2 regions of the Methylobacterium sp. WL69 genome follow, and region 2 is predicted to be linked to the other one. Evidence: predicted binding sites of a transcription regulator. Region 2 holds the regulator's gene; the other holds the start of a gene.
What was found. The regulator LexA, encoded in region 2, represses DNA repair genes until DNA is damaged. The targets are predictions, from matches to a motif close to TGTTCNNNNTGTGTTCNG.
Positions count from the first base shown of each region.

Region 1 (16,102 bases), on a different contig from region 2:
CGCATCGGCAGGAACAGGCGCTTGGCCCCCGGCAGGGTGTCGGCGCCGCGGCCCGCCGGGCGCTCGTTGTCGAAGGCCCAGGTCGCGGCCCCGAGATCGGCCGCGTCGAGGGTGTCCTCGGGCGGGAAGCCGGCCCGGACCGAGACCGCACCGTTCTCAGGCAGCAGCAGGACGACCCGAACCCTCAGCATGGCGGCGATCTGGGCGGAGGTCGCCCACAGCACGTCGTCGAGGGTCGCGCATCCCGCGAGCTTGCGGCTGAAACCGTAGAGCCGCTCCGTGGCACGGGCGCGGCCATGCGAGACCAGGGCCTCCTGGCGCGACCGCGCGGCGAGGTTCGAGACGACGAAGGCCACCACCGTGAACAGCACGAAGGCGGCGACGTTGGTCGGGTCGGTGATGGTGAAGGTGTAGACCGGGGGCAGGAAGAAGAAGTCGTAGGACAGCGAGCCGATGACCACGGCGAGGAGCGAAGGTCCCAGCCCGGAGCGCACCGCGACCGCGACGATGGCGCTGAGGAGGATCAGATCGGCGTTCTCCACGCCGAGATACGGCTCGACCACGAGGGCGAGCCCGAGGGCCGCGACCGTGGCGAGGGTCCCGACGAGATAAGGTAGGATCTCGAAGGCCGGCTTGGCCGGCGCGGTGGCGACCGTCTTCGCCGGGACCGGATCGGCCTTGGTCGCCTCTCCGGTGATGACGTGGATGCTGATGTTGCCCGAGCGTCGGACGAGGTCGTGCACCACCGAGCCGTTGAGGAGCTCGAACAGCGCGGACCGGTCGGCCTTGCCGAGGATGATGTGGTTGACGTTGGTCGAGCGGGCGAAGGCTAGGATATCGTCTGCGACACGGCGGCTGCCCGGCAAGGTCACGGCGTCTCCCCCCAGCCTGTCGGCGAGGCGCAGGGTATCGGCGATGCGGTCGCGGGCGGCCTCGTCGAGGGACAGGCTGCGGGGCCCTTCGACCGTGATGGCGGTCCACGGTGCGTGCAGCCGGTCAGCGAGGCGCTTGGCATGGCGAACGAGGCCGGCCGAGTGCGGGTCCTCGCTGATGCAGACCAGCACTCGCTCGCCGGCACCCCAGGGGCCCGCGATGGCGTTGGCCCGCATGTGGCTGAGGAGTTCGTCATCGACGCGGTCGGCGGTCCTTCGTAGGGCGAGCTCTCGCAGGGCCGTCAGGTTGCCCCGCGAAAAGTAGTGCTTGAGGGCCCGCTCGGCGTTGCCCTTCACGTAGACCTTGCCGTCGCGCAGGCGCTGGATCAGGTCGTCCGGGTTGAGGTCGACCACCTCGATGTCGTCGGCCCGGTCCAGGATGCCGTCGGGCACGGTCTCGCGCACCCGGATGCGTGTGATCTGGGCGACCACATCGTTCAGGCTCTCGACGTGCTGGATGTTGAGGGTGGTGTAGACGTCGATGCCGGCATCGAGGAGTTCTTCGACGTCCTGGTAGCGCTTGGGGTGGCGCGATCCGGGCGCGTTGGTGTGGGCGAGCTCGTCCACGAGGGCGAGCGCCGGCTGGCGGGCCAGGATCGCGTCGAGGTCCATCTCGTCGAGCGCCGCGCCGTGATACGCGACCGGACGGCGGCCCACGACCTCGAAGCCCTCGACCAGGGCCTCGGTCTCGGCGCGCCCGTGCGTCTCCACCACGCCGACGACCACGTCGATGCCGCCCTTGAGCCGGGCGCGGCCGACGGTGAGCATCTCGTAGGTCTTGCCGACTCCCGGGGCCGCCCCGAGGAAGATCTTGAGACGCCCGCGACCGCCTTCCTCGCGCCGTGCCGCCTGGAGCAGCGCGTCGGGCGAGGGACGGTCGGGATCGTGGCGCGGGGTCGTCGTGGTCAGGATGCTCATCCGGCGATGTTACTTGGAACCGAGGTTGTCCAGGGCGAGGTTAAGGGCGAGCACGTTCACCCGCGGCTCGCCGAGGAGGCCGAGCAGGCGATCCTGGACCTGAGAGTCGACGAGGATGCGCACCTGATCCTCCGAGAGGTTACGTGCCTTAGCGACGCGAGGAACCTGAAACAGGGCGGCTTCGGGCGAGACATCCGGGTCGAGACCCGAGCCGCTCGTGGTGACGAGGTCCACCGGGACGGGCCGGCCTGGGTTTTCGGCTTGGCGCGCCGCAACATCCGCCTTCACCCGCTCGGCGAGCGCGGCGCTGGTCGGGCCGAGGTTCGAGCCCGACGAGTTCGCCGCGTTGTAGGGCTCCGGCACCGTCTTGGTGGCGTCGGCTGGGTCGGCGGCGCTCGTCGCCGAGGGGCGGCCCTGGAAGTAGCGGTCGCTGGTGAAGGACTGCCCGATCAGGCTGGAGCCGACGACCTTGCCGTCGCGCTCGATGAGGCTGCCGGCGGCCTTGCCCGGGAAGATCGCCCCCGCGATGCCCGTCATCGCGAGGGGATAGGCGAGCCCCGTGAGCGCCGTCAAGGCGATCAGCAGGACGAGGGCGGGGCGAAGCTGGTTCGACATGACGATGGTCCCGAAGGTGGCGTGCGGCGGCGGCTCAGACGAGGTGCAGGGCGGTGACGGCGAGATCGATGGCCTTGATGCCGACGAAGGGCACGAGGATGCCGCCCAGGCCGTAGATCAGGAGGTTTCGGCGCAGGAGGGCGCCCGCCCCGACGGCGCGGTAGGACACGCCCTTCAGCGCCAGCGGGATCAGCACGACGATGATGAGCGCGTTGAAGATGATGGCCGAGAGGATCGCGCTCTCGGGCGAGGCGAGACCCATGATGTTGAGCGCCTCGAGCTGCGGGTAGAGCACCAGGAACATCGCCGGGATGATGGCAAAGTATTTGGCGACGTCGTTGGCGATGGAGAAGGTGGTCAGGGCGCCACGGGTCATCAGCAGCTGCTTGCCGATGCCGACGATCTCGATGAGCTTGGTCGGGTCGCTGTCGAGGTCGACCATGTTTCCGGCCTCGCGCGCCGCCACCGTGCCGGTGTTCATGGCCACGCCGACATCGGCCTGGGCCAGCGCCGGGGCGTCGTTGGTGCCGTCGCCGCACATGGCGACGAGCTTTCCTTCAGCCTGCTCCTTGCGGATGAGGGCAAGCTTGTCCTCCGGGGTCGCCTGGGCGAGGAAGTCGTCGACGCCGGCCTCCGCCGCGATGGCGGCCGCGGTCATGGGGTTGTCGCCGGTGATCATGACGGTGCGGATGCCCATCCGGCGCAGCTCGGCGAAGCGCTCGCGGATGCCGCCCTTCACGATGTCCTTGAGGTAGACCACACCGAGCAACTGCCCGTCGCGGGAGACCGCCAGCGGGGTGCCGCCGGCTCGGGCGATGTCCTCGGCGATGGCCTGGATCTCGCGCACGGTCTCGGCGGCGACACCCGGGCTGTAGGCCAGGGCCGCGTTCGACCCGCGCGTCGCCATCGGCGGCCGGCTCACCGACGCGATGATCGAATCGACCGCGCCCTTACGGATCGACGATCCGTCGAGATCGACGCCGCTCATCCGGGTCTGGGCGGTGAAGGGCACGAAGGTGGCGTTCAGGTGTCCCATGTCGCGGGCGCGGATGCCGTACTTCTCCTTGGCCAGCACCACGATGGAGCGGCCCTCGGGGGTCTCGTCGGCCAGGGACGCCAGCTGGGCCGCGTCGGCGAGGTCCTGCTCGGAGACGCCGCGCACCGGGCGGAACTCGGTGGCCTGGCGGTTGCCGAGGGTGATCGTGCCGGTCTTGTCGAGGAGCAGAGTATCGACGTCGCCAGCCGCTTCCACTGCGCGGCCCGACATGGCGAGCACGTTGAAGCGCACCAACCGGTCCATGCCGGCGATGCCGATGGCGGAGAGGAGCGCGCCGATGGTGGTGGGGATCAGGGTCACGAACAGGGCGACGAGGACGATGAGCGGGATCGACCCGCCGGCGTAGGAGGCGAAACTCGGGATCGATGCGACGGCGAAGACGAAGATGATGGTGAGGCCTGCGAGCAGGATGTTCAGCGCGATCTCGTTCGGGGTCTTCTGCCGCGAGGCGCCCTCCACCAGGGCGATCATGCGGTCGACGAAGGTCGAGCCGGCCGCCGCCGTGATGCGGACGCGGATCTCATCCGACAGGACCTGGGTACCGCCGGTCACCGCCGAGCGGTCGCCGCCCGACTCGCGGATCACGGGGGCGGATTCGCCGGTGATGGCCGCCTCGTTGACCGAGGCGACGCCGAGGATGACCTCTCCATCCGATGGGATGATGTCGCCGGCCTCGACCAGGACCACGTCGCCGACCTTGAGGTCGTTGCCCGGCACGGTCTCGTAATCGCGGCCCGTGCCGGTGAGGCGCTTGGCCATGGTCTCGGTGCGGGTGCGGCGCAGGCTGTCGGCCTGGGCCTTGCCGCGTCCCTCGGCGATGGCTTCGGCGAAGTTGGCGAACAGCACGGTGAACCAGAGCCAGAGGATGATCTGGCCGGAGAAGGCGAGGTTGGCGCCGCCGGTCGCGACGTCACGGATGAACAGGACGGTGGTCAGCGCAGCGACGACCTCGACCACGAACATGACCGGGTTTTTGATCATCTTTCGCGGGTCGAGCTTGGTCAGGGCGCCGATCAGGGCCGGCCCGACGAGGGCGGCGCTGAACAGGCGGATGGAGTTGGGGCGAGCCATGGCGGGTGTCCGGGCATGAGGGACGTCTGGAAGCTGGCGCAAATCCGCGCCGTGCCGAAGGGTCAGGCGGCCAGGGCGCGGCCGAGCAGATCGACGGCGATCACCAGGCAGAGGGCGCCGAGCAGGGTCAGGCCGAGGAGCGCGAGGACGACGTCCGAGGCCCGGAGATCGCCGCGCTCCGGGTGGCCCCGGCTGACCGTTCGGGGCCGAGGCCGGTGCAGGGCTAGGGCGCGGCGGGCGGCGGGGCGCATCGGCGCGCGGTGGTGCTGCGATGGGTGCCGCACTCAGCCCCCCGCCGCGAAGGTCTGACCGAGGCCGCCGGCGAGGTGCTCGACGATGGGACCGAGGGCCAGGGCCGGGAAGAAGGTCAGGCCGCCGACGATGAGGATCACGCCCACCAGCAGCCCGACGAACAGGCCGCCATGGGTCGGGAAGGTCCCGGCCGAGGCCGGCACGGTCTTCTTGGCCGCGAGCGACCCGGCGATGGCGAGCGCCGGCACGATGACGAAGAACCGCCCGAACAGCATGCCGAGGCCGAGGGTGGTGTTGTAGAAGGCCGTGTTGGCCGTGAGCCCGCCGAAGGCTGAGCCGTTGTTCGCCGCCGCCGACGTGAAGGCGTAGAGGATCTCCGAGAAGCCGTGCGGGCCGGCATTGGCCGGACCCGCGAGGCCAGCCGCGACCACGGTGGCGAGCGCCGTGAAGCCGAGCATCATCAGGGGCAGGCACAGGATGGCGAGCATCGCCATCTTCACCTCGCGGCCCTCGATCTTCTTGCCGAGGTATTCCGGGCTGCGCCCGACCATGAGGCCGGCGACGAAGATCGTGACGATGACGAAGACCAGGATGCCGTAGAGGCCGGCGCCGACGCCGCCGACGATGATCTCGCCGAGTTGCATGTTGATCATCGGGATCATGCCGCCCAGCGCCGTAAAGCTGTCGTGCATGGCATTGACCGCGCCGCAGGACGCCGCCGTGGTGACGGCCGCGAACAAGGCCGAGGCGAGAATTCCGAACCGGACTTCCTTGCCCTCCATGTTGCCGCCGGTGAGACCGAACGCGTTCAGGACGGGACTTCCGGCGCTCTCGGCCCAGTAGACCACCGCCGTGCCGGCGAGGAACAGCACGCCCATGGCGGACAGGATCGCCCAGCCCTGGCGCTCGTCGCCCACCATGCGACCGAAGACGTTGGTCATCGCCGCGCCGATGGCGAAGATCGAGACGATCTGGACGAAGTTCGAGAGCGCGGTCGGGTTCTCGAACGGGTGCGCGGCGTTGACGTTGAAGAAGCCGCCGCCGTTGGTGCCGAGCATCTTGATCGCGACTTGGCTCGCGACCGGGCCGACCGCGAGGGTCTGCTTGGCGCCTTCCAGGGTCGTCACCTCGACGGCGCCGCCGAGCGTCTGGGGAATGCCCTGCCAGACGTAGAACAGCGTCAGCGCCATGCAGAGCGGCAGCAGCACGTAGAGGGTCGTGCGGGTGAGATCGACCCAGAACGAGCCCACCGTGTCGGCCGAAGCCCGCGAGAAGCCCCGCACCAGGGCTACGGCCAGCGCGATGCCGGTGGCGGCGGACAGGAAGTTCTGGTGGGTCAGCCCCAGCATCTGCGTGAGGTACGACATCGTCGTCTCGCCGCCGTAGGACTGCCAGTTCGTGTTGGTGACGAAACTCGTCGCGGTGTTGAACGCGAGGTCCGGCGCGACCGCCGACTGCCCGTCCGGGTTGAGCGGCAGCACCGCCTGGACACGCAGCAGCGCGTACAGGGCGAGGAAGCCGAGGACGTGGAAGGCCAGCATGGACAGGGCGTAGGCCAGCCAGTGCTGCTCCTGGGCGGCGTTGATGCCGGCGACGCGGTAGAGCCCGCGCTCGACGGGTGCAAGCACGGGCGAGAGGAAGGTTCGTTCACCCGTGAAGACACGGGTCATGTAGCCGCCGAGCGGTCGGGCGAGCGCGAGCACGACCGCGCAGAACAACGCGATCTGGATCCAGCCGTTGATTGTCATGGCAAGTCTTCCTGGGAGCCGTTCCTTCAGAACCGCTCGGGGCGGACGAGGGCGTAGGTGAGGTATCCGAGCAGCCCCAGGGTCACGAGGGCGCCAAGCGTCAGGTCGAGGGTCATGGCGGGCCTCAGAGGCGTTCGCAGAGGACGGCGTAGCCGGCGGCCAAGGCGAAGAAGGCGAGCCCCGTCGCGATGTAGACGATGTCGAGCATGGTCGGTCCGTTTCGGTTCGGGGGCCGATGCATGACCGGTCTCGCCCGGGTCCAATGTGGACGCGAACCGCATTAGGGTTCGAGACGGAAGCGAGGACGATCTTATAAGGATCGCATGAGGATCGCTGCCCGGCCCTGGAACGGGGGTCGTTCAGTTCGCGGGCATGGCCTGGCGCAGGGTGAGACGGAACTCGGTGCACCCGAGGGGGCAGCCTGCCTGGGCGGCCCGCGGCAATCCGTCTGCCACGTCGAACGGTCGCCCTGAACGACGCCATGGCTTCCGAGGTGATAGCCATGGAAGAGGGTCCCGCATCCCAGGCACCGGAAGCGCGGAGGCTGCAGGCCGGACGGGTGTGAGGATCGACATATGGCACCGGGCCTATCGGCCGGGGCCGGTCCCCAGCGGATAAGGTTCATCGAAGGAGTCGAGCGCCATGAACCCTCTTGGGGCGGCCTGCGTCGATCCTCGAATCGGCATAAGGGTTCGAGGGGAGCGGGAGACTTCGGCATAAAGATTTTATGCCGTCGGCCGAGCGACAGATTCCGCCAAGTGTCCGCATGAACGTTAGCGGCAAGGAATGTCCGCTTTTAAAACGGAGCAGTCGAACGTCTAATGACGAGGTTGGGTCGATAGTGATTACTGGGCGGCCCTGGAAGCTTATCGCCCAGTGACGTACTCATCCGCGCTGGCGGGGACGGATTAAAATCACGCCCTTCCACCAAGCTAACTCGAATCAGGTGCGGTCGAATTCCATACGGTGGCCAAGGGCCGTTTGTTGGCACCATTCCATTTGCGAGCGGCCCCTACGGAATTCGACGACGGGTGCTGGGTTTCCGTTTGATCGCTCCGGTTTCGCGTCGGGCTGGTGCATCTGTCGGGGGCTTGCCCGTCCGCTTCGTTCGCTGTGATTTCCCCGTCGGATGTCGGATCACCGGAGTACCCGCATCAAGGAAACGGCGGCAGGCGTCGAAGTTGGCCTCGACCTCAGGTGGGCAGGCTTTGCCCTGCTGCTCAGCCAAGCTTCGAGCATAGCGAACCATGGCCTCGCTTGGAGCCCGAGAGGTATTCGGCTCACTTCCATTCTCTTCCTGCGCTGTCCGTGACCCCGCTTGGGTATCGAGGAAGGCTCGGCATACGCTCATGCTGGTTTTGCACCCGCGTGGTAATCTCATCCCTGATCGCTTGGCCAGGGAGACGGCGAACGACACCATGGCGGGGGTCGGCGGCCGGTCATCACCGCCCTTGGGAGGGGTCAGACTCGGATCGAGTTCGATCACGTTGGCTTTCGATATCGCCCTGATCAGGTCGTCCAAACGGGTGCGGGTCCGCTCTTGGAAAGCGCCAGCACGACGTTGGGCCTCAGCCCGGTTGGGAGCCTGCCCGATCTCGGCCAGATCCGCTTCGAACAGGGCCCGGCCGACCGGATCGCCGTACGTGGGAAACACCTGCCTCACGGCCGTGATGAAGGCGAGCCCGACGCCCGTCACCTCGATGGCCGGATCCTTGCCGGTGCCAAGCGCGATGTAGTGGCTCTTTAGAAGCTTGGGCAGGATCGCGTCGCGGGTCGCAGCCGTTCCGAGCCCCTTCGGCTCGTTCGGGTTGACCGGGTTCTCCAAGGCTCGCTTCGCGTCGGGATCCTCGACCTGATCGATGAGACGCCCCATGACCACGGGCAGTTCGCCGCGCGTGATGCGCCGGGGCGGTTCTGTCACGGACGTGGTGATCTCGGTAGCGGTTGCCGATGCAGCCTCACCGTCCCGCACAGAGGGTAAGCGGACGAGCGGGACTTCCTGATCGCGCCATACCTTGCCCGGTACGACATCGACCTCGGCATCGGCCTCGCCACCGTAGATGGCCCGCCAACCGGCATCGCGCACGACGCTGCCACTCACCGAGAAATGCTTCGCGCCGATGGACGTCGAGACATCCGCCGAGATGCCGGTGCGGGCATCGATACCGTCGGGCAGGTGCGCGGCAAGGTAAGCCTTGGCGACGAGTTCGTAGAGGCGGAACTGTTCGACCGATAGGCGCTCGCGGGCCGGCACCTTGCGGAGAGGGACGATGGCGTGATGCTCGCCCGGATCCTTGACGTAGTGCCCCTTGGTACCCCGGCGGATCACCGGCCGGAAGCTCCCTGGGAAGAGGCGCGAAACTTCGGGCAACACACCCGCGACGGCGGCCACGATGGCAGCCGCATCGCCGGTCTGGCCCTCGGGCAGGTGCTCGGATTCGGTACGCGGGTAGCTGAGGTAGCCTTGGTCGTAGAGCTCTTGCGCCAGCGCGGCCGTGCGTTGCGGATCCCAGCCGAATCGCTTGGCACATCGCCGCGCCAGCGTGTCCTTCGAGAACAGGCGCGGTGGGGAGCGCCGCACGTCCTTCTGCTCGACCGTCAGTGGACCCGACCACGTTGCCGCCGCCTGCCGGATCGCCTCGGCGACCTTCGGATCGAGAATGCGTTCTTTCGGGGCGTGCCATAGGGTCAAGGCCGCGCCGGTCTCGGTGATGAGGTGAAGCGCGACTTTGAAAAAGTCCTGCGGCACGAAGGCGCGAATGCGGTCCTCGAGATTGGCCAGGATGGCGAGGGTCGGAGTCTGTACGCCGCCGAAACGCCAGGGCTCGCGAAAGGCGGGCGGTCGCAACCGCAGGGTGATCGCCCGGGTGCCATTCAGCCCAAGGAGATAATCCTCGTACTGCCGACAGAGCGCCTCCAGGTAGGCCGCATAGTCCTGATCACCCGACGCGGGCTCCTTCGCCAGGGATGCGAAGGCACGCCGGATCGAGACCTCGTCGAGGGCACCGAGCTTCAGTCGGTCCACACGCCCGCGCCAGCCGAGGTGCTCCAGCACCTCCCAGGCGATCATCGAACCCTCGCGGCCGGGATCGGTGGCGATGATGACGCGCTCGACACCCTGAAGCGCCTGACGGATCGCCGCGAGTTTCGGTGCGTGCGACTGCCCCGAGCGGTTCTGGCCGCAACTGACCGGAATGGTATCGAGCACGATGGGCAGCGCGTCGAACCGCCAGGGCTTCCACTCGGGCCGGATGCTTCCCGGCTCCTCGGCAGTGAGCAGGTGCCCTTCAGCAGCAACGCACACGGTGTTGGGCGAACGGAAGAACCGCTGAAGCTGGCGCATTGCCGACGGCTTCTCGAAGAAGAAAAGCGTGCGACCGGTGCTCGGGGCGGGCATGGCCAACGCGCGCCGGTCTCAAGCCGCCTGAGAGGCGCCACCGGCCCGCGATACGAAGGGCTGAACCAACACACGACGACCGCTCAGATCGTGCACGGTGACGCTCCACTCCGACCAGTCCTCTTGGCCGTCAGTTCGTCCATGACGCTTTCGGCGACCTCCACAGCCCGACGCGTCAGGCGTTCGGGGCGACGGACATCCCTGCCGACGGCATCGAGGACGAAGGCGTAGCCGTTGGTTGCATGGAAGCGGTAGCGAGCCATGATCTGCAAATCCCCTTCGCCGCAGCTTTCGAAAACGCCCCAGTTCGCGTTATGTTCTATAAGAAGGCAGCCGGTGGAAAAGGGCAAGGCGGTGTATCGGTACGCAGCCCGCCGCACGGTGTTGCAGGAACGGGAATGCCGGACGATACAGCACCTACGACCGAACCCGCCGCGCCCGCTCGGAAGATCATCCACATCGACATGGATGCGTTCTACGCCTCCGTCGAGCAGCGCGATGACCCGGCCCTGCGCGGGCGCCCCCTGGCGGTCGGCGGATCGCGCGAGCGCGGCGTCGTCGCGGCGGCGAGCTACGAGGCGCGGGTGTTCGGCGTGCGCTCGGCGATGCCCTCGGTCACGGCGCGTCGGCTCTGCCCCGACCTCGTCTTCGTCAAGCCCCGCTTCGAGGTCTACAAGGCGATCTCCGCCGAGATACAGGCGGTGTTCGCCGAGCACACCCCGATCATCGAGCCGGTGTCCCTCGACGAGGCCTACCTCGACGTCACCGAGAACCTCCAGGGGCTGGCGACCGCCACAGAGGTCGCCCGGGCCATTCGGGCGGAGATCCTGGCCCGCACCGGCCTCGTGGCCTCGGCGGGGGTCTCCTACAACAAGTTCCTGGCGAAGGTCGCGTCGGACTACAGGAAGCCCGATGCCTTGTTCGTCATCACCCCGGCCATGGGCCCTGGCTTCGTCGAAGCCCTGCCCATCGGACGCTTCCACGGTGTCGGGCCCGTGACGGAGGCCAAGATGAAGCGCCTCGGCATCCTCACCGGTGGCGACCTCCGGGCGCGGTCGCTTGCCGAGCTTCAGGCCATCTTCGGCAGTTCGAGCAGCTACTACCACGGCGTCGCCCGCGGTATCGATCACCGAGCCGTCCGGGCGCACCGCATCCGCAAGTCGGTGGGGGCGGAGAACACCTTCTCCGAGGACACGACGGAGTTCGCCGTCCTCGTCGAGCGGCTGCAGCCGATCCTCGACAAGGTCTGGACGGTCTGCGCGAGCAAGGGCGTCACCGGCCGCACCGTCACCCTGAAGGTGAAGTTCTCGGACTTCGAGCAGATCACCCGGGCCCGCTCCCTCAGCCTCCCGGTGGCGAGCCGCGAATCCCTCGCTCACATCAGCCTTGGCCTGCTGCGCGATGTGTTTCCCCTACGCCGCAGCGTGCGGCTGATCGGGGTGTCGCTGTCCGGCCTCCAACATGGCGCGGCGGAAGAGCCACGTCAGCTTGGCTTTGCCCTGTAGCTGAGGCGGCGTGAGACAGCCGTGCTATGGCCTAGGCCACCCCCCGCCCGCCCGCCTGCGCTACTGTGCGTCCGCGATCAGCGTCGAGGTTCGTCCGATCACCGCCCGCAGCGGATCAGTTGGGCCACCTTCCGGCAGTAGCACCCTGGCCTCAATGGCCGAGAACCCAGCGTGCTGCAGGTACAGCGCGATCAGCCGCGCGTGATCGTCTCCGCCCAAGGCTTGCCAAATGGCCACCGCCTTCGTGGGGAAGCAGCGGTTTGAGAAGGTGATGATCACGGGCGCGCCCGGCACCAGCACACGTGCGACCTGGCGCAGGACGGCGACGGGATTTTGAAGGTACTGCACCCCGACGCAGATCAGGGCGGCATCGATGCTGGTGTCATTGAGGGGCAGGATGGGGTCGGCGTTGAGGTCCTGTACGAAGTGCTGCGTCAGGCGTGCGTTAGCGGTGAGCTCCTGAGCGTTGAGGCCATGGCCAATCACAGCCCCGTACGCGACCTCCGCAGGCAGGTGGCTGACCCAACTCGACATCAGGTCGAGGATGCGGCCACCGGGCGGCAGCAGCGTGCGGTACAGGTCGGTCACGGCGTTGATGGCCGCGTCGTCGATGTGCGTGACCAAGCGCGGCTGCGCATAGAACAGGGCGTCTGGGGTTCGATCCTGTTTGGCGAAGGCTTCGGGGGGCAATCTGGGAAGATCCGTCATATTCGTTTCCGCTTGCCAGCCTCACGGCCCGACATGAAGTCCGCGCGTCGAGTGCGACCTTATCAGCCGCGTGATCCCAGTATCTTGGTCACGATCTTCGGCTTTGTGCTGGGGGTGATCGTCGCGCCCGCTGGTAGGCAATGGTGGAAATCTGACGCTCGGCACCCACCCTGAACGTCTGAGAAGGGTGGGAAGGCCGGCAAATCGTGAGCCGCGAGGCTCGGTGAGGTCGCGAGCGCCTGAAGCGTCGTGAGGACCCCATGGATCTCGCGGTCGAACGCTACGGACAAGCCGTGGGCTTCGGTCTGCACGTCCTGTTCGACCCGCGTGCGTTCAGAGGCGGCGAAGTACCAGAGCAGGACACCGACGAACAGCAAGGTCGGGACCAGCAGGCCGACGAAGAGGGTCAGGAACTGCCATCGGAGCGGACGGGGAGGCTTCAACCGCTTTTCCCTCGCCCAGGGAGGTGCGGGTTCGGTCCCGCATCAGCCTCTCGATGGAGGGCGTCATGATCGTCGTTCCTCGCGATGCTCACTGCATGACGAGGATTCAGGTGCGGATAGGATATGGCGGAACGGATTTTCCCTGACCGATGGGCGTCTGGGCCCCGCCCGGATCAGTTTCATCAGAGGTGATGTCACACCGGGTGGGACCGCTCTCGTCTTGGTTTCGAACGTCCCCAACGGGACCGGACACAGGACGGAGCGTCACATGAAAATCGTCGTCATCGGCGGCACGGGGCTGATCGGCTCGCAGGTCGTCACCACCCTGAAGGCCGCCGGCCACGAGGTCCTTGCGGCCTCGCCGAACACCGGCGTCAACGCCGTTACCGGCGAGGGGCTCGCGGAAGCGTTGAAGGGCGCCAGCGTGGTGGTCGACGTCGCCAACTCGCCATCGTTCGCTGACGACGCGGCCATGGACTTCTTCGTCCGTGCCGGACGAAACCTCGCCGAGGCAGAGAAAGAGGCCGGCGTCTCCCGCCACGTCGCGCTCTCGGTGGTCGGCACCGAGCTCCTGCTCGACAGCGGCTACTTCCGCGCCAAGCTCGCCCAGGAGGAACTGATCGCCTCGGCGGGCGTGCCCTGGACGCTTGTCCGCGCCACCCAGTTCTTCGAGTTCGTCGCCGCCATCGCGGGAGCCGCGCTCGTCGATGGCGTCGCGCGCGTGACCGAGCGCCCGACAGGCGCGGCGCTCGGAGACGTTCATTGCCAGCATGATGTGCTCGACACAGGCGCGTCGGCGCGCAGGGCTCAGAAGTTTCCCCGGGACGCCTCCTGCAGGATCAGCTTGTCGAGGGTGAGATCGGCGATTGCTTTTCGGAGCCGGGTATCCTCACCTCATTCCCGACGCTGCAGACCGACATCCGGAACGCCGGTGGCACCTGGGTCGACGAGGAGGTCGTCACGGACAAGGGACTCGTGACCAGCCGCAACCCGAAGGACCTGCCCGCCTTCTGCGCCAAGATCGTCGAGGAGTTCGCCGAGGGCCGCCATCCCGACCAGGCCCGCAGCGTCTGAGGGGGTCACGCATTCCTGCGCGGCCCGCCGGCGGGCCGCGCCCCATCCAGGAGACATCATGGGACGCTTTATCAACAAGGTGGTGCTGGTCACCGGCGCCGCATCCGGCATCGGCGAGGCCGCCGCGCGGCGGTTCGGGCGGGAGGGCGCGACGCTCGTCCTCGCCGACAAGAACGCAGAGGGACTGAACAAGGTGGCCGGCGGCATCGAGGCGGCCGACACCCTCACTGTGGTCGCTGACCTGTCCAACGCGGACCGATGCCAGGACGTCGTCGCGCAGGCTATCAAACGGTTCGGGCGCCTCGACGTCCTCGTTAACAATGCCGGCAAGGACCATCTGGGCCGTGTCGACGAGGGCGACATTGCCGATTTCTCGACGATCATCGAGACCGACCTCTACGGCGTCTTCTACATGACGCGCTTCGCGCTACCCCATCTCCGGGAGAGTCGAGGGTCCATCGTCAACGTGTCGTCCGTTTCGGGTTTGGGCGGGGACTGGAACCACAGCTTCTACTGCGCGGCCAAGGGTGCGGTGACGAACTTCACCCGTGCGGTCGCGCTCGACGAGGCGCGGAACGGGGTCCGGGTGAACGCGGTCAACCCGTCGCTGGTCTACACGCCGTTCACGGCCGGCATGCAGGACCAGCCCGAACTCGTCGCCAAGTTCGAGGAGCGCATCCCGATGGGGCGTGGGGCGAAGCCCGACGACATCTCCGGCGTCATCGCCTTCCTGGCGAGCGAGGACGCCCACTTCGTCACCGGCGTGAACCTGCCGGTCGATGGTGGGCTGTCGGCGTCAAACGGTCAGCCGAAGCTGAGTTGATGGCCTTCCGCGTCGCGATCCCCATCCCACCGGAGCGGGATCGCGCCGAGCACCGGCCGACGATCCATCGACTCGGGCCACTTCCATCCTCACACCCAGCGAGGTGACCATGACCTATGTTCGATACGCCCCCGACATCGAGAAGCCTGCCGAGGGCGAGCAGGAGACGATCGACGGCATCATCAAGGGGATGACGCAGCAATCCGAGACGGTCGAGGCCCGCGAGCACCATGCCGTGCGCGCCAGCCACGCCAAGAGTTCGGCCTGCGTCACCGGCGATCTGATCATCGCCGCCGGCCTGCCGCCCGAACTGGCACAAGGGCTCTTCGCCACTCCCGGCACCCACCCCGTGGCGGTCCGTTTCGCACAGGGCCCGGGCGAGACCCTCGGCGACCGCGTCTCGACCCACCGCGGCATGTCCATCAAGGTGTTCGACGTCCCCGGCGAGAAGCTGCCCGGCCACGCCGTCGACACCCAGGACTTCGTGCTTGCGACCGGGACCACCTTCCCCTCGGGCACGGCGGCCGGGTTCCTGCGCGACGGCACCGTCATCGGCAAGTCGACCGGGCTGCCGGAAGGAATCAAGAGCGCGGTCTCGTCGACCATGCGCACCCTCAATCGTGCCCTGCACGCCTTCGGCACGGAGAGCGCGCTCGCCGACTTCTTCGGCCATCCCTACAGCCATCCCCTGGCCGACAGCTACTTCAGCCAGGCGCCGGTCCGCTACGGCGATTACGTCGCCAAGCTCGGGGCCGTGCCGTCGACGGAAAGCCAGCGCGCGCTGTCCGAGTGGCGCCTCGACCCGCACCAGGACGAGGACGGCTTCCGCCACGCCACGGTCGCCTTCTTCCGGCAGAACGAGGTGGTGTTCGAGTTGAAGGCCCAGCTCTGGGCCGATGCCGAGAGGCAGCCCATCGAGGACGCCTCGGTCGACTGGCCAGTCTCGATCAGCCCTTACCGCACCGTCGCGACTCTGCGCCTGCCGCGCCAGGATGCCTACGCACCGGACCGCGTCCGCTACTTCGACGAGGTCATGACCTTCCGTCCCGCCCACAGTCTCGCGACGCATCGGCCGCTCGGCTCCGTGATGCGCGCCCGGCTCCAGGTCTACCAAGCCCTGAGCGCCTTCCGCCATCGCGAGAACGGCGTGGCGGAGGAGGATACCGCGAGCATCGACCGGATCCCGGCCTAGGACCGGCGTTTCGGACGCCGGGTGAGTATAGCCCAGCCAGAGGAGGCTTCGCGTGAGCGAGCAACAGGTTAAAACCACACTTCTGGATGTGAACGTCCACGTGGCGGGGCCGGCGGACGGACCGACCGTCCTGCTGCTCCATGGCTGGCCGGACGATGCCACGACCTGGGCGACCGTGGCCGGCCATCTGAACGAGGCGGGCTTCCGAACGGTGACGCCGGAGCTGAGGGGGTTCGGCGGTACCCGCTTTCGTTCGGCTGACACGCCGCGCACCGGCAACTCCGGCATCCTCGCCTACGATGCCATCGACCTGATGTGTCCGTCGTCAGATGATTTGGGACATTCAGCGGTGTTCAGGAGCGGAGGC
Region 1 covers NZ_VRUZ01000026.1:31,061-47,162, forward strand. The annotation lists gene FV218_RS09850 (sensor histidine kinase KdpD) at 1-1,850, opposite strand, end outside; gene FV218_RS09855 (K(+)-transporting ATPase subunit C) at 1,860-2,465, opposite strand; gene kdpB (potassium-transporting ATPase subunit KdpB) at 2,500-4,593, opposite strand; gene FV218_RS09865 (hypothetical protein) at 4,656-4,877, opposite strand; gene kdpA (potassium-transporting ATPase subunit KdpA) at 4,878-6,593, opposite strand; gene FV218_RS09875 (K(+)-transporting ATPase subunit F) at 6,620-6,709, opposite strand; gene FV218_RS09880 (DNA topoisomerase) at 7,606-9,990, opposite strand; partial or broken gene FV218_RS09885 (hypothetical protein) at 10,009-10,253, opposite strand; gene dinB (DNA polymerase IV) at 10,389-11,495, shown strand; gene FV218_RS09895 (methyltransferase domain-containing protein) at 11,556-12,203, opposite strand; gene FV218_RS09900 (hypothetical protein) at 12,266-12,646, opposite strand; partial or broken gene FV218_RS09905 (NmrA family NAD(P)-binding protein) at 12,915-13,367, shown strand; partial or broken gene FV218_RS09910 (IS3 family transposase) at 13,371-13,537, opposite strand; partial or broken gene FV218_RS09915 (DJ-1/PfpI family protein) at 13,535-13,720, shown strand; gene FV218_RS09920 (SDR family oxidoreductase) at 13,800-14,543, shown strand; gene FV218_RS09925 (catalase family protein) at 14,653-15,735, shown strand; gene FV218_RS09930 (alpha/beta fold hydrolase) at 15,788-16,102, shown strand, end outside.
Region 1: dinB (DNA polymerase IV) is a predicted target of LexA. The motif match lies at 10,295-10,312, and genes of this name have one in related genera.

Region 2 (16,102 bases):
TGCTGGCCGCCGGTGTGGTGTTCTGGCTCGTGCGGGCACTCCTCGCCCTGGTGCCCGTGCTCGCCCTGCGCTGGCCGATCAAGAAGATCGCCGCCGCCTTCGCCATGGCGGGGGTGACGGCCTATTGCGTGTTCTCCGGCTGGGACATCGCCGCGGAGCGCGCCCTGATCATGACGCTCGTCATGCTGGGCGCGATCCTCGTGGACCGGCCGGCCCTCAGCATGCGCAACCTCGCCCTCGCGGCCCTCATTGCCCTGGCCCGCGAACCGGACGGACTCCTCGGCCCGAGCTTCCAGATGTCGTTCGGGGCGGTGGCCGGCCTCATCGCCTGCGCTCCCCTCATCGGCGCCCTGGGCCTGCGCGGACAGAGCGCGGGCCCCATCGGCCGCGCCGCCATCTGGGTCGCCACGGCCATCATCGGCACCCTGGCGACGACCCTCGTCGCGCAATTCGCCACGGCCCCGTTCGCCACCTATCATTTCCAGACGATCCAACCCTTCGGCCTCGTCGGCAACGCTCTGACTCTGCCGCTGGTATCGCTCGCCGTCATGCCGGCGGCAGTCCTCGGCATCCTGGCCTACCCCTTCGCCCTCGATCAGCCGGTGTGGTGGCTCATGGGCCTCGCCGTGCGCGGCATGCTGACCATCTCCACTTGGATCGCCGGCTTCGAGCGCGCCACCTACGTGGTGCCGGCCTTCGGGCCCGCGGCCCTGGCGGCGATGGCCCTGGGCCTCGTCGCCCTCACGCTGCCGGTGTCGCGACTGCACTGGCTCGGCCTACTGCCGATGGCGTTCGGCGTCGCCCTCGCTGCGAGCCCGATGCGGCCGGACATCTACATCGACCGTGAGGGAGCGGGCGTCGCGATCCGCGCTGCCGACGGTCGCTTGGCCACCCTCGGAAAACCGCCCAACTTCGTGATGGAGCAATGGCTCAAGGCCGATGGCGATGGACGCAAAGCCGGAACCGTCCTCGCCCTGCCGACGGCCCGTTGCGATCGTCTCGGTTGCGCGGCGCGGATGCCGGACGGACGGGTGATCGCCCTCGTCACAGACAAGCGCGCCCTGGGGGAGGATTGCGCCCGGGCCGACATCCTGATCAGCCGCCGGGAAGCGCCCCCCGGCTGCACCGCCAAGCATATCCTCGACCGGCCCTTCCTCGCCGCGCATGGCGCGACGGCAATCCGCCTCCCGGCGGCGGGAGATCCAGTCGTGACGACGGCGCGACGTTCGACCGATGTGGTGCCATGGCGCCCGTTGCGGCCACCAAAATCGACGGCCGCTCCCGCGAACACGGTTCCCGCCACGCCAAAAGTGCTCGAAACTGATGAACCCGACTTGTCGCCGGAAGGTTCGGGCGAACCCCTTCAGTAGCGTCGGACCAGACTGACGAGGCGTCCCTGGATCTGGACGCGATCGGGACCGAGAACGCGGGTCTCGTAGGCCGGGTTGGCCGCTTCCAGGGCAATCGACGAACCACGACGGCGCAGGCGCTTCAGGGTCGCCTCCTCATCGTCGATGAGGGCGACGATGATGTCACCGGTGTTGGCCGTATCCTGCTTGCGGATCACGACGAGATCGCCGTCGAGAATGCCGGCATCCACCATCGAATCGCCACGTACCTCCAAGGCGTAGTGCTCGCCACCGGACAGAAAATCCGGTGACAGGGTCACGGAATGACTCTGCTCTTGGATCGCCGAGATGGGCGTGCCGGCCGCGATGCGACCCATGACCGGGATGGTGATGGCGCGGCCATCGCCGTCCGTCGCACGCGTCGTCGGCAACCGCGCCGCCGGCATCCTTTCGACGGGCGCCTTGCCCTTGCCGCCCTCGACGACGCTCGGGGTGAAACGCCGCGTCTCCGGAGGGGGCGACGCCTTCACGGCGCCGGCCTGACCGCCAAGGCTTTCTGGCATGCGGATCACCTCGATGGCCCGCGCGCGATTCGGCAGGCGGCGCAGAAACCCGCGTTCCTCCAGGGCCGTGATCAGGCGATGGATGCCCGACTTCGACTTCAGATCGAGGGCGTCCTTCATTTCGTCGAATGATGGCGGGACACCGCCCTCGCTCATTCTCTGCTGGATGAACTGGAGCAGATCCAGCTGCTTACGCGTCAACATGCCGACACTCTTCCTGCGATAGATGAAGGCAGCACAGGCTGCAGAAACAAATCACGAACACGCTAGACGTTCTGGAAGTGTTCCGCAAGGGTTCTGTCGAAAGTTGCAACTTCGTACGTAAACGTTCGCACCGGTATGCACCCTGGCTCCCCGGCTTCGAACCAGAAACGGTCTCGTATGAGGCGCGTCTCGCGGACGCTCGCGGATCGCCCGAGCGCTTCGCCCTTCGATCCCACGGATCTACAGGATGCGCCGGTCGAGGCGTAGGATGCGGCAGAGATCACCGGCCTTGGCGGCCTCGGCGTGGGGCGGCCGGATCAGCAGGGCCTCGGCGTGGCCGAGGACGGAAAGCATGGACGAATCCTGCCGGTTCTCCGCGAAGACGATCGGCAGCCGGTCGGGCGCGGTGTCGAGGCGTGCGCGCAGGTAATCCTGGCGGCCGTCATTGGCCGGCATGTCGTGGCCGAGACAAGCGGGTTCGCTGCGATCCTTCCCGGCGTGAGGATCACCCAGCAGCGCCCGGATCGCCGGCACGACGAAGAGCAGGCCGCAGACGATGGACGAGACCGGGTTGCCGGGCAATCCGATCACCGTGGCGGCACCGAGGCGCCCGTGCATCAGCGGCTTGCCTGGGCGGAGCGCCACACGCCAGAATCCGAGTTCGAGACCTTGGCGGGTCAGGGCCGATTGCACGAGGTCGTGGTCCCCCACCGAGGCCCCCCCGAGGGTCACGAGGATGTCGGCCCGCGCTTCGGCAGCGTGCAGAAGTGCCGCCTCCAGGGCCTCCAGGCTATCACCGGCGATGCCGAGATCGATGGTCTCCGCGCCGGCCTCGCGGGCGAGGGCCGCCACCGCGAGGGCATTGGAGGCGACGATCTGGTCCCAGCGCGCCGGCTCGCCGGGCCGCACGAGCTCGTCGCCCGTGGCGAGGATCGCCACGCGCGGGCGTCGGCGCACGCTGAGCCGGCCGTGGCCGGCGGCGGCGGCGAGCGCCGTGCGGCGGGCGTCCAGGGTGTCACCGGCGTGAAGAAGCGCATCGCCCTCGCGGAAATCGAGGCCACTCGGGCGCACGAAACGACCGGCCGCCACGGGTTCGCGGGCGGTTACCATGCCGTCCGCCGCCTCGGCGTTCTCCTGGATCAGGATGGCATCGGCGCCCTCGGGCACCGGGGCGCCGGTGAAGATCCGCACGGCCTCACCCGCGCCGAGCGGACCGGTGAAGCCGTGGCCGGCGGCACTCGTGCCGATGACCCGCAACGTCGCCGGGCAAGCAGCGATGTCCTCGGCGCGCACAGCGTAGCCGTCCATGGCCGAGGCGGGGAAGGGGGGCTGGGTGCGGGTGGCGCACACCGCCTCGGCGAGGGTCCGGCCGGCGGCCTCCGCGATGGCGACGGTTTCGGACGTCACGGGCCCCGGGAGCCCGGCGAGAATCCGGCGCAGGGCTTCTGCGACGGGGATCGGCCCGCTCAAACGGCATCCTCCGCCAGGTAGGCGCCTGAGCGACCGCCATCCTTGGACAGGAGCCGGATGCCTTCGATGCGCATACCCCGGTCGGCGGCCTTCACCATGTCGTAGATGGTCAGGCACGCCACCGAGACGGCGGTGAGGGCCTCCATCTCGACGCCGGTCGGCCCGAGGACCTTGACCTCGGCGCTGATCCGCAGGCCCGGCAGGGCCTCGTCGACTTCGCAATCGACCCGGACCTTGGAGATCAGGAGCGGGTGGCAGAGGGGGATGAGTTCATGGGTGCGCTTGGCCGCCATGATGCCGGCGAGCCGCGCCGTGCCGATGACGTCACCCTTCTTGGCATCGCCCTCGCGGATGAGCGCCAGGGTCTCGGCAAGCATCACCACCGTGCCGACGGCACGGGCCGTACGGGTGGTGGCGGCCTTGTCCGAGACATCGACCATGTTGGCCGCGCCCGCCGCGTCGAGATGGGTCAGTTCGGCCATGGCCCGGTCCTCACGCGTCCCCGAAGAGCAGGTGCCGGGTCGCTTCCGCGACATCGTCCTGGCGCATCAGGCTTTCGCCGACGAGGATCGTGCGAAGGCCGTTCTGTCCGAGCTGCACCACGTCGGCGTGACCGGAGATGCCGCTTTCCGCGACGGCGATTCGGTCCTTCGGCACAGAATGACCGAGGCGGATCGCCGTCTCGAACGAGACTTCGAAGGTCTTGAGGTCGCGGTTGTTGATGCCGACGAGCTTCGTGCCGAGGGGAATCGCCCGGGCGAGCTCGGCATCGTCGTGGACTTCCACCAGCACGTCCATGCCGAGGTCGTGCGCAGTCTCGACCACGGCTTCCGCCTCGTCGTCGTCGAGGCAGGCCATGATGGCGAGGATGCAGTCGGCGCCCCAGGCCCGGGCCTCGAACACCTGATAGGGCTCGAACAGGAAATCCTTGCGCAGGACCGGCAACGAACAGGCATCGCGGGCCTGGGTGAGATATTCTGGCTTGCCCTGGAACGAGGGCGTGTCGGTGAGCACCGAAAGACAGGTGGCGCCGCCTTTCTCATAGGCCTTGGCGATGGCGGCGGGGTCGAAATCGGCGCGGATCAGCCCCTTCGACGGCGAGGCCTTCTTCACCTCGGCGATGAGGGCAGGGCGGCCTTGCGCGATATGGGCCGCAATGGCGTCGGCGAAGCCTCGGGGTGGGTTCATGCCGGACACCCGCTTCTCGAGCTTAGTCTGCGGCACCCGCAGCTTCGCTTCGGCGATCTCGCGCCGTTTGTAGGCCTCAATGCGGGCGAGCACGTCGTTCCGCCCGGGGGAGGCCGTGTCGTCGGTCTCGGAATCGGACATGAGACAGCCTTCAGGCGTTCGAGACGTGGACGAGGGCGGCCAGCGTCGCGCGGGCCGCTCCGGTATCGAGGGCGTCTTGCGCCCGCACGACGCCCTCACGGAGGGTTGCGGCGGCGCCCGCCACCACGAGGGCGGCGCCGGCATTGATGACGCCGATGTCGCGGTAGGCGTTGCGCGCACCCTCCAGCACTCCGTACAGGGCGGCGGCGTTGTGTTCCGGGTCGCCGCCCCGGAGGGCGTCGAGGGTGTGGAGGCCGAGACCGACCTCGCGCGGGTCCAGGGTGGCGTGCGTCAGATGTCCTCCGTCCAACGCCACCACGGCGCTGGGGCCGGTCACCGTGATCTCGTCGAGGCCGTCGGAGCCGTGCACGGTCCAGACGCGCTCGCTGCCGAGTTCGGCCAGCACCCGGGTCAGGGGCTCGGCCCAGGCCGGCGCCGAGACGCCGAAGAGCTGGAACTTGACCCCGGCCGGGTTGGCGAGGGGACCGAGGAGGTTGAAGATCGTTCGCGTCGGCAACTCGGCCCGCACCGATGCCACGTGGCGCATGGCGCCGTGATGGGTCTGGGCGAACATGAAGCACAGGCCGGTTTCGGCGAGGCAGCGGGCAAGGCCGTCCGGGTCGAGACCGATGCGGACGCCGAGCGCCGACAGCACGTCAGCGGCGCCCGAACGCGAGGTGGCAGCGCGGTTGCCGTGCTTGGCCACGGGCACACCGCAGGCCGCCGTAACGATCGCGGCCAGCGTTGAGACATTGTAGCTGCCGGAATGATCGCCGCCGGTGCCGACCACGTCGATGGCGCCCGGCACGGCGGCGACGGGCAGCATCCGCGCCCGCATGGCCTCGACGGCACCGACGATCTCGTCGGGCGTCTCGCCGCGCACCTTGAGGGCGATGAGGAAGGCGCTGGCCTGGACCGGCGTCACCTCACCGGACAGCAGATCGTCGAAGGCACGGCGGGCCTCGGCGCGATCGAGACTCGTGCCGGCGGCGACTTTCGCGAGGAGCGGCTTGAACGAATCCACCTGAACGAATCCACGGGCCGTTTGGAATGAGATCAATCAGCTTTGATTGATGGCTCAATGCACGCCGGGCCGGTCCTTGTCACGCGCCGCGTTCCAGGCTGCCGCGATGTCGAGGAAATTCCGCAGGATCTGGGAACCGTGATGCGACAGGATGCTCTCGGGATGGAACTGCACGCCGTGCACCGGAAGGCGCGTGTGCTGCAGTCCCATGATGAGGCCGTCGGCCTCCGCCGTCACGGCCAGCGCCTCCGGGAAGTTCATGCGCTCGACCACGAGGGAATGGTAGCGCGTCGCATCGAACGGGCCATTGAGCCCGCGAAAGATGCCCGAGGCCCGGTGCTCGATGGACGAGACCTTGCCGTGCATGGGGGCGGGCGCCCGCACCACGTCCCCACCGAAGGCCTGCCCGATGGCCTGGAGCCCGAGGCAGACACCGAAGATCGGGATCTCGGCCGCCAGATCGCGCACCACGTCGAGGCAGATGCCGGCCTCGTTGGGCGAGCACGGCCCCGGCGACAGCACCACGGCATCGGGCGCCCGTTCGCGGATCTCCGGGATCGTGATCCGATCGTTGCGGACCACGTCGATGGAGCCGCACAGGGGACCGATCAGGTGGACGAGGTTCCACGTGAACGAGTCGTAGTTGTCGATGACGAGGACGTTGGACATCGGTCGCTCACTGGCCAGTGACGGCGGTTTGACCGCACGGGGCGGCCCGGTCAATCCTGGCGCCTACTGCCCCCGCCGCGCCCGGCTCGCATACATCACCGCATCCTCGGCGGCGCGGAACAGGGCCTTGGCTTTGTTGACGCATTCCTGCTGCTCGGAGGCCGGGTCGGAATCGTAGACGATGCCGGCCCCCGCCTGAACGTGCATGCGCCCGTCCTTCACGATGGCCGTGCGCAGGACGATGCAGGTGTCCATCTCGCCCCGCGCGCCGAAGTAGCCGATGCAGCCGCCATAGGGACCGCGCTTCTCGCGCTCCAGCTCGTCGATGATCTCCATGGCCCGCACCTTCGGCGCGCCCGAGACCGTGCCGGCGGGAAATCCCGCCGCGAGGGCGTCGAGGGTGTCGTGGCGCGGGTCGAGGTCACCCTCGACATTGGAGACGATGTGCATCACTTGACTGTAGTATTCGAGGAAGAACGAGCCCGTGACGGTGACGGACCCGATCTTTGCGACGCGGCCGACATCGTTGCGGCCGAGGTCGAGCAGCATGAGGTGTTCCGAGCGCTCTTTCGGATCGGCGAGTAGCTCCTGGGCGAGGGCCTCGTCCTCGGCCGGTGTCGCGCCGCGCCGGCGCGTTCCGGCAATGGGCCGGATGGTGACGCGTTCGTCGCGCACCCGCACGAGAATCTCGGGTGACGAGCACACCACCTGAAACGCCTCGAAGTCGAGGTAACACAGGAACGGGGCCGGATTCGTGCGCCGCAGGGAGCGGTAGAGGGCGATGGCCGGCAGGGTGAACGGCGCTTCGAAGCGCTGCGACAGCACCACCTGGAACACGTCGCCGGCGACGATGTACTCTTTCGCCCGCGCCACCATGCCGAGATACTGTTCCGGCGTGGTGTTCGAAACGGGCTCGGGGGCCGCCATGGTGCACGGGTCGATGCGCGCCTCGATGGGCAGGGGACCTTCCAGGGCCTCGGCCACCCGTTCCAGGCGGGCGAGGGCGGCCTCGTAGGCGGCGCGCGCGGTGACGCCGGGCTCGGGCCGCACGGGGCCAACCACGGTGATCACGTCGCGCACGGAATCGAACACCACCATCACCCGCGGTCGGACGAGGATCGCGTCGGGCACGCCGAGTGGGTCCGCGTTCGGGCTCCCAAGATTCTCCATGGCCCGGACCATGTCGTAGCCGAGGTAGCCGAACAGGCCCGCCGCCATGGGCGGCAGGGCCTCGGCCTCGGTCTCGACGCCGATGGCGCTCTCGGCGATGAGGGCGCGCAGGCTCGTGAGCGGGAGCGCGTCCTCGGCGACGAATGCGGTGAGGCCGGGATCGCGGGCGATCTCGGGCCGGCCGTCGCGGCAGCGCCAGGCCAGATCCGGATCGAGGCCGATCATCGAGTAGCGGCCGCGCACCACGCCGCCCTCGACGGATTCGAGCAGGAAGGCCGCCCCAGGATAGCGCGCGCGCAGCTTGAGAAAGGCGGCGACGGGCGTCTCGAGGTCGGCCAGCAGGGTGAGGTTGAGGAGGGTCGGGCGCCCCGCCTCGTAGGCCTCCGTGAAGGCCGCGTCTTCGGGGGCTTGCGTCATCGATCGATCAATACTCGCCGCCGCCGACGGCCCGACGGAAGGCCGCCTGGTTGACGGTGATGCCAACGGATTTCTGCACCTCGGCGATGTACTCGCCGAGGACGTCGTCAGCGAGCGTCGACTGGAAGCGCTTGGCGATCGCCGTGTCGGCCGGGGCACCGGGGACGTAGGCCGGCATGGTGGCGGCGGTGACCTTGAACAGGGCGCGGCGCTCGCCGGCTTCCGCCGAGGCCGACTTGTCGATCGCCGTGGCGAAGATGCGGTTCACCACGTCGGCGGTGAGGTCGCCCTGGGGCTGGTTGCGGGCGATGTCGGACACGGACTCGACGTTGAGGCCGGCGGCCTGGGCCACGGCCTCGACGCTCTCGCCCTTGTCGAGGCGGTCGGACAGCTCCTTGGCCTTGGCGGCGAGGAGGCGCGCGCTCTCGGCGGCGCGCCAGCGCGCCACGACTTCGTCGCGGACGTTCTCCAGAGGCTTGTCGTGGGCGCGGTCGATGTTGGTGACGTCGTACCAGACATAGCCGCCCGACTTCGTGCGCAGGGGCTCGTTGTCGCCACCGATCTCGGAGCGGAACAGGGCCGTAACGGTGGTCTCGCGGTCGGGGATGCCCGCAACGGGATTGCCGTCCGCGTCGAGGCCCTGCGCATTCAGGACCGTAGCCGCCACGAGGGGGAGGCCGCGATCTTTGGCGATTTCGGGGAGCGGCTTTGTGTTGGCGCGGGCGTCCTCGATGGCGTCGTGGGCCGCCTCAATGCCGTCCGTGGCGCGCTCCAGCGCGATGGCCTTGGCGATGTCGGCCTGTACGTCGGCCAGGGGTTTCAGGGTCCCGGGTTCGATGGCGGTGACGCGCAGGAGCACGGTACCGAACCGTCCCTTCACGGGTGCGCTCACGGCGTCCTTGGCGAGTGTAAAGGCGGCGTCGGCCACGGGCTTGTCGAACAGCTCGGCCTTGGTGAGGGTGCCAAGGGTCAGGTTCTTGGCGTCAGCCCCGCTCTCGGCGGCGACGGCCTCGAATGGCGCTTCGTTGGCCTCGATCTTCTTCCGCGCGGCCTCCGCCGATGCTTCGTCAGAGAACACGATCTGCTGGATCGTGCGGCGCTCCGGCGTGCCGTACTTCGCCTTGTCGGCCTCGTAGCGCTTGGCAATGTCCTCCGGGCTCACAGAGTCGGGCTTGGCCATGGCCTGGGGGTCGAGGACGAGGAGGTTCACGGCGCGGGTCTCGGGTGCGCGGAAGGCGAACTTGTTCTCGTCGTAGTAGGCTTTGAGCACCTCGTCCGTGGGAGGTGCGACCTCGCCCGCGAAGGAGGGCGGCAGCATCATGAGCGCCACGGCGCGCCGCTCGGTGGTGTAGCGGTGCACCGCCTCGCGGAGCGCGGCGGGCACGTGAAGGTCGGCGGCCACCGCCTCGGCGAGCTGGAGGCGGGCGGCGACGGAGCGCTGCTCGCGCACGAAGGTCGCCTCGTTGAGGCCGGCACGCTGAAGGGTCTGGAAGAACAGCGACGGATCGAACTTGCCGTCGGCGCCCTGGAAGCTCTTTTCCTCGCGGATGGCGCGCAGGACGGCGGCGTCCGGGATGCTCAGGCCGAGGGACGCGGTCTGGTGGTCAAGGGACGCTTCGCTCACGAGCTGGGCCAGGACCTGACGGTCGAGGCCGAGCGCCCGGGCCTGGTCCGGCGTCAGGGTGCGGCGGGTCTGGCTCTGGTAGCGCTGGAGCTGGTTCTGGTACGCGCTGCGCACGGCCTCGGCCGAGATCGGCGTCTTGCCGACGGTCGCCACCGTCGATGTGGAGCCGGCGCGAAAGAATTCCTCGACGCCGAAGATCGCGACGCCGGCGATGAGGAAGACGAACACCACGGAGAGGATGATCTTGCCGAGCCAGTGCTGGCTCGCCTTGCGCATGTTCGTCAGCATCGAAAGGTCCGGGTTCTTGTCTTTGAAAATGGCGCGCGGACGGGCCGGCGCCACTCTGAAGGTCGCCCGCGATAGACCATCCGCACGCCATCGCAAAGACCGCCGGCCCGACGCCCCGCCGGTTTGCGCCCCGCCCGACTGATCTGGTAGGGCCGGCACGAAGCTGGACTGGTCGACAGGTGGAGCGGAGATCCATGACGAAGACGGGGCGCAGGCCACTGGTCGCGGGCAACTGGAAGATGAACGGCCTGCGCGCCTCCGTCTCCGTCGTAGAGGCGGTGCGCAACGGTCTGAGCCCGGATCTGCTCGGCGACGTCGATGTCCTGATCTGCCCGCCTTCGACCCTGATTTCGTCCTGCGTCGCGGCGGTCTACGGCTCGCCCATCGCCATCGGCGGCCAGAATCTCCACGCCAAGCGCAGCGGCGCCTTCACCGGCAGCATCTCGGCGGAGATGCTGGCCGATCTCGGCGCCTCCTACGTGATCGTCGGCCATTCCGAGCGCCGGGCCTACCACCACGAGACCGATGACGGCGTCCATGCCAAGGCGCTCGGTGCGCGCCGCGCCGGCCTGTGCGGCATCATCTGCGTCGGCGAGACCCAGGACGAACGCGAGGAGGGCCGGACCCTCGACATCGTGCGGGCGCAGCTCGCCATCGGCGTGCCCAAGGGCGCCACGGGCGCCGACACGGTCATCGCCTACGAGCCGGTCTGGGCCATCGGCACCGGCCTGACCCCGACGCCAGCCGATATCGCCGAGGTCCATGCGTCCTTGCGCGAAATGCTCGGCCAGCTCATCGGCCCGGAGGCCGGAAAGGTGCGCATCCTCTATGGCGGCTCGGTCAAGCCCGGCAACGCCCGCGAATTGATGGCCGTCGAGAACGTCGATGGCGCCCTCGTCGGCGGCGCCAGCCTCGTGGCCGACGACTTCCTGGGGATCGTCGACGCCTACGCGCGGTAGCCGTTGGGAGAAGTGGCGTTCGCGCGCGTTCTCGTGTAACAGCCGGCCAAATAAGCGGCCGGCGCGGGTGCGTGCGTCGCGTCCGATCCCTCCCGCGTGTGCCGTGGCCGGTGCCGCCCCTGGATAAAAGATGCAGACCGTCCTGATCTCGATCCATCTCATCGTCGTCCTCGGCCTCATCGCCGTGGTACTGCTCCAGCGCTCCGAAGGTGGCCTCGGTCTCGGCGGTGGCGGCAGCGGCGGCGTGTCCGGCTTCATGACCGGGCGCGGTCAGGCGAACGCCCTGACCCGGGCCACCGCGATCCTGGCCGCCCTGTTCTTTGCCACCAGCATGACGCTCGGGGTCCTGTCGCATCGCAGCGCCGCACCGCGGTCGATCCTGGATGGTGCCGGCACATCTCAGCCCGCCAACCAGCCGAACGCCGGCAACCTGCTCGACACCCTTCGGCAGAATCAGGGCGGCGCTCAGCCGGCGGCCCCTGCCGCTCCGACCGCTCCCGTTGCCCCGGCGGCTCCCGAGGCGCCGCAGTCGCGCTGATCTCGGCTGGCGGCAGGCCGCACGAACTTCGTAGGTCCGATTTCGGTCGGGCCTGATCTCCGATCGTCGTTCCGGACGCGATACCCTGCGCCTGCCCTGGCGGCGCGGGGGATAAGCGTTTTTGTGGTTTGGCGAATCGTCCACCCTTGTTTATGGACCGAGGCCCATGACGCGGTACGTTTTCATCACCGGCGGCGTGGTCTCCTCGCTCGGCAAGGGTCTCGCATCGGCTGCCCTCGCGGCCCTGCTCCAGGCGCGCGGCCACACGGTCCGCCTGCGCAAGCTCGACCCCTACCTCAACGTCGATCCGGGCACGATGAGCCCGACGCAGCACGGCGAGGTGTTCGTCACCGACGACGGCGCCGAGACCGACCTCGATCTCGGCCATTATGAGCGTTTCACCGGTCTGCCGGCGACGCGGGCCGACAACATCACCACGGGCCGAATCTACCTCGACATCATCACCAAGGAGCGGCGCGGCGACTATCTCGGCGCCACCATTCAGGTCATCCCGCACGTGACCAACGCCATCAAGGCGTTCGTGCTCGAGGGCAACGAGGCGTTCGACTTCGTGCTGGTCGAAATCGGCGGTACGGTGGGCGACATCGAGGGCCTGCCGTTCTTCGAGGCGATCCGTCAGCTCGGTCAGGAACTGCCGCGCGGCGCCACGGCCTTCGTGCACCTGACTCTGCTGCCCTACATCCCATCGGCCGGCGAGCTGAAGACCAAGCCGACGCAGCATTCCGTCAAGGAGCTTCGCTCCATCGGTATTCAGCCCGACATGCTGCTGTGCCGCTGCGATCGTCCGATCCCCGTGGACGAGCGCCGCAAGCTCGCCCTGTTCTGCAACGTCCGCGAGACCGCCGTCATCGAGGCGCGCGACGTCGATTCCATCTACGACGTGCCGCTCTCGTACCGCGAGGCCGGCCTCGACCGCGAGGTGCTGGCGCATTTCGGCATCGAACCGAAGGGGGAGCCGGACCTGACCCGGTGGAAGACCATTTCGGAGCGCGTACGCAACCCCGAGGGCGAGGTCTCCATCGCCATCGTCGGCAAGTACACGGGGCTGAAGGACGCCTACAAGTCGCTCACCGAGGCCCTGACCCATGGCGGCATCGCCCACCGGGTCAGGGTCAACCTCGAATGGATCGAGGCCGAGGTGTTCGAGCGCGAGGACCCTGCGCCCTTCCTCGAAGGCATCAACGGCATTCTTGTCCCCGGCGGCTTCGGCCAGCGCGGCGCCGAGGGCAAGATCCGGGCAGCCCGCTATGCTCGCGAGCGCAAGATCCCGTATTTCGGCATCTGCTTCGGCATGCAGATGGCCGTGATCGAGGCGGCCCGGTCACTGGCCGGCGTGCCGGAGGCGAACTCGACGGAGTTCGGCGAGACCAGGCAGCCCGTGGTCGGCCTGCTGACCGAATGGTTGCGCGGCAACGAGCTGGAGCAGCGCGCGGCCGCCGGTGATCTCGGCGGCACCATGCGGCTCGGCGCGTATGATGCGACCCTGCACGCCGACACCAAGATCGCCGAGATCTACGGCACAACGGCCATTTCCGAGCGCCACCGCCATCGCTACGAGGTCAACATGGCCTATCGCGAGCGCCTGGAGGCCAAGGGCCTGCGGTTTTCCGGACTGTCGCCGGACGGGCTCCTGCCGGAGACCGTCGAGCATGTCGGCCATCCGTGGTTCATCGGTGTGCAGTTCCACCCGGAACTGAAGTCCCGTCCGTTCGAGCCGCATCCGCTGTTCCAGAGCTTCGTCGGGGCGGCCATCGTCCAGAGCCGGCTCGTCTGAGGAGAGGGCGATGGTCTCGATCTCGGGGCTTCCCGCCTTCCTCGCCTACATGGCGGCGGCCGCTGGGCTCGTCGCACTTTATCTCGTGGTCTACCTGTCGGCGACGGCGCATCGCGAAATCGCCCTCATCCGAGCCAACAACAGCGCGGCGGCCCTGGCGCTCGGCGGAAGCCTCATCGGCTATACCCTGCCGCTGGCGGCCGCGATCGCCAACGCACAGACGATTCTCGACTGCGTGATCTGGGGCCTCGTCGCCCTCGTGGTGCAGATCCTGATCTACTTCGTCGTGCGATTGATCCTGCCCGACCTGTCGCGGCGGATCGAGGCCGGCGAGGTCTCGTCCGCCATCCTCATCGCCGCGTTCTCCCTGGCCGGCGGCCTCGTCGACGCGGCGGCGATGACCTACTGACGCGGTCCGCCGGGCTTCCCGGCGGATTTTTCCTACGCTCGCGCGCTTCCAAGGCGCCATGCCGATGCTAAGCTTCGGCATGGCGCGACAACCCGGTCGCGCGGGAGAGGACCGCGCGTCGCGCCGCATCTGAGATGGCATCGCAGACCGAATCGTCGGCGCCGCGCTCGAAGCGCTCGCAGACCGTCACCCTCGTTCTGCTGGCAGGCGCCGGTGCCACAGCCCTGGCCCTGACGCAGGTCGATCCATCCCAGCGCGAGGAAGATGTCCTCGTCTATCCGACCCCCGAGGCCTGCACGGCCGGCCGTGTTCGCACGGAGGCGGATTGCCGGCGCGACTATGCCACGGCGCTGGCCGCCTACCCGGACTCCGCGCCGCGCTACGGAACGCTCACGGGGTGCGAAGCCCATCACGGGGCGAACCATTGCCTGAATGGCGCCGTCGTCACCGCGGGCGCCACGGGCCAGTTCGTGCCGATCATGGCGGCCTTCCTCCTCGGCCGGCGTCCCGAGCAGGAACTCGCCCCACAGCCGGTCTATGAACACCGCCCCGACGAGGCGGCCCGGGGATTCGTCGGCAGTGGTGGCGGCGGCGGGTACTGCACAGGCTGGGGCGGCCGTGTTGTCACGAGCAGCGGCGGTACGGCATCGAGTGCCCGAGTCGCCTCGTCCGCCGTCCGGCGCGCCAGCTTCGGTGGGTTCGGCGGCACCGGGCGCGGCTTCTCGGCCCATGGTAGCGGTTCGAGCCATGGAAGCGGCGGCTGATGCGCCGCGTTCCCCTCGGGTCCCGGCCCGACTGGCGCGCGACGGCGCGCGCCAACGGCTTCACCTTCCACGGCTCCGACGGCTTGGATTACTGGGACGAGAGCCACGCCTACGGCTTCACCCTCGCGGAGATCGAGGCGGACATCGAGGGGCCGAGCACCGCGCTTCATGCCCTCTGCCTCGCCTTCGTCGCCGACGCGGTGGAAGATGAGCGCATCCTCGCCTCACTGGCGATCCCTGAGCATGCCTGGGACGCGGTGCGGGCGAGCTGGCGGCGGGGCGACCCGTCCCTCTATGGCCGCCTCGACTTCGCCTATGGCGGCATCGACCCGGCCAAGCTCCTCGAATACAACGCCGATACCCCGACCGCCCTCTACGAGACCGGCGTGTTCCAGTGGCTCTGGCTTGAGGACGCGATGGCCTCCGGCCGCCTTCCCCCAGGGGCCGACCAGTTCAACACCGTCCACGAGCGGTTGATCGCGCGGTTTCGCGAGATCGGCGCCGGGGGCGACGTGGCCTTCACGGCCTATGCCGACGCGCCCGAGGATCGCGGCACCGTGGCGTATCTGGAGGATTGCGCGCGTCAGGCCGGGCTCGGAACGCGCTTTCTCGATCTGGCCGACATCGGTCTCGGACCGGACGGCACCTTCGTCGATCGGGTGCTCTGCCCGATCCCGCTGCTGTTCAAGCTCTACCCGTGGGAATGGACTTTCGCCGACCCCTTCGGCACGGCGCTCCACGCCACGCCGACGCGGTTCCTGGAACCGCCATGGAAGGCAATCCTCTCCAACAAGGGCCTGCTCGCCCATCTTTATGCCCGCGAACCCGGCCATCCCAACCTGCTGCCGGCCTTCTTCGAGACCGATCCGGAGAAGGCGAGCCTCGGGCAGTCCTTCGCGCGAAAGCCCCTGTACTCGCGCGAGGGCGCCAACGTGCTGATCCTGCGGGACGGCCAGGTCCTGTCGAATGCCGGCGGACCTTACGGCACCGAGGGGTTCATCCGTCAGGGCTTGGCGGAGCTGCCCGATTTCAACGGCAGGCGACCACTCGTCGGGTCCTGGATCGTCGGGGACGTCGCGGTCGGCCTGTGCGTGCGCGAGGGGGCCGGTCCGGTCACCACCGACACGGCCCTGTTCGTCCCGCATTTCATCGAGGCCGAGTGACGTTGAGATGCGGCTGTCAAACTGCCGGTGCGGACCTATCTGACGGCGACGTGGTATCGGGTCCCGACGCCCCGCGTTCCGCCGCGACCCAGACGGATGCCCGTGTGACCGAAATCCTGTTCTATCATCTGCAGCACCAGCCCCTGGAACGTGTCCTGCCGAGCCTCGTCGAGCGCTCCCTGGCCCGGGACTGGCGGGCGGCGATCCAGGCGGCGAGCGAGGAGCGTCTCCAGGCCCTGGACGATCAGCTCTGGACCTATACCGACGACAGCTTTCTGCCCCACGGTACCGACCGTGACCCGGACCATGCCGGCCAGCCCGTCGTCCTGACCCTCAGGGACACGAACCCCAACGAAGCCGCCATCCG
Region 2 covers NZ_VRUZ01000001.1:125,603-141,704, forward strand. The annotation lists partial or broken gene FV218_RS00575 (ComEC/Rec2 family competence protein) at 1-1,370, shown strand, start outside; gene lexA (transcriptional repressor LexA) at 1,364-2,116, opposite strand; gene glp (gephyrin-like molybdotransferase Glp) at 2,357-3,586, opposite strand; gene moaC (cyclic pyranopterin monophosphate synthase MoaC) at 3,583-4,068, opposite strand; gene trpC (indole-3-glycerol phosphate synthase TrpC) at 4,079-4,915, opposite strand; gene trpD (anthranilate phosphoribosyltransferase) at 4,926-5,939, opposite strand; gene FV218_RS00605 (aminodeoxychorismate/anthranilate synthase component II) at 5,994-6,608, opposite strand; gene trpE (anthranilate synthase component I) at 6,672-8,195, opposite strand; gene FV218_RS00615 (SurA N-terminal domain-containing protein) at 8,203-10,107, opposite strand; gene tpiA (triose-phosphate isomerase) at 10,302-11,066, shown strand; gene secG (preprotein translocase subunit SecG) at 11,197-11,604, shown strand; gene FV218_RS00630 (CTP synthase) at 11,771-13,399, shown strand; gene FV218_RS00635 (DUF350 domain-containing protein) at 13,410-13,808, shown strand; gene FV218_RS00640 (DUF1190 domain-containing protein) at 13,943-14,572, shown strand; gene FV218_RS00645 (glutathionylspermidine synthase family protein) at 14,572-15,735, shown strand; gene FV218_RS00650 (DNA polymerase III subunit chi) at 15,840-16,102, shown strand, end outside.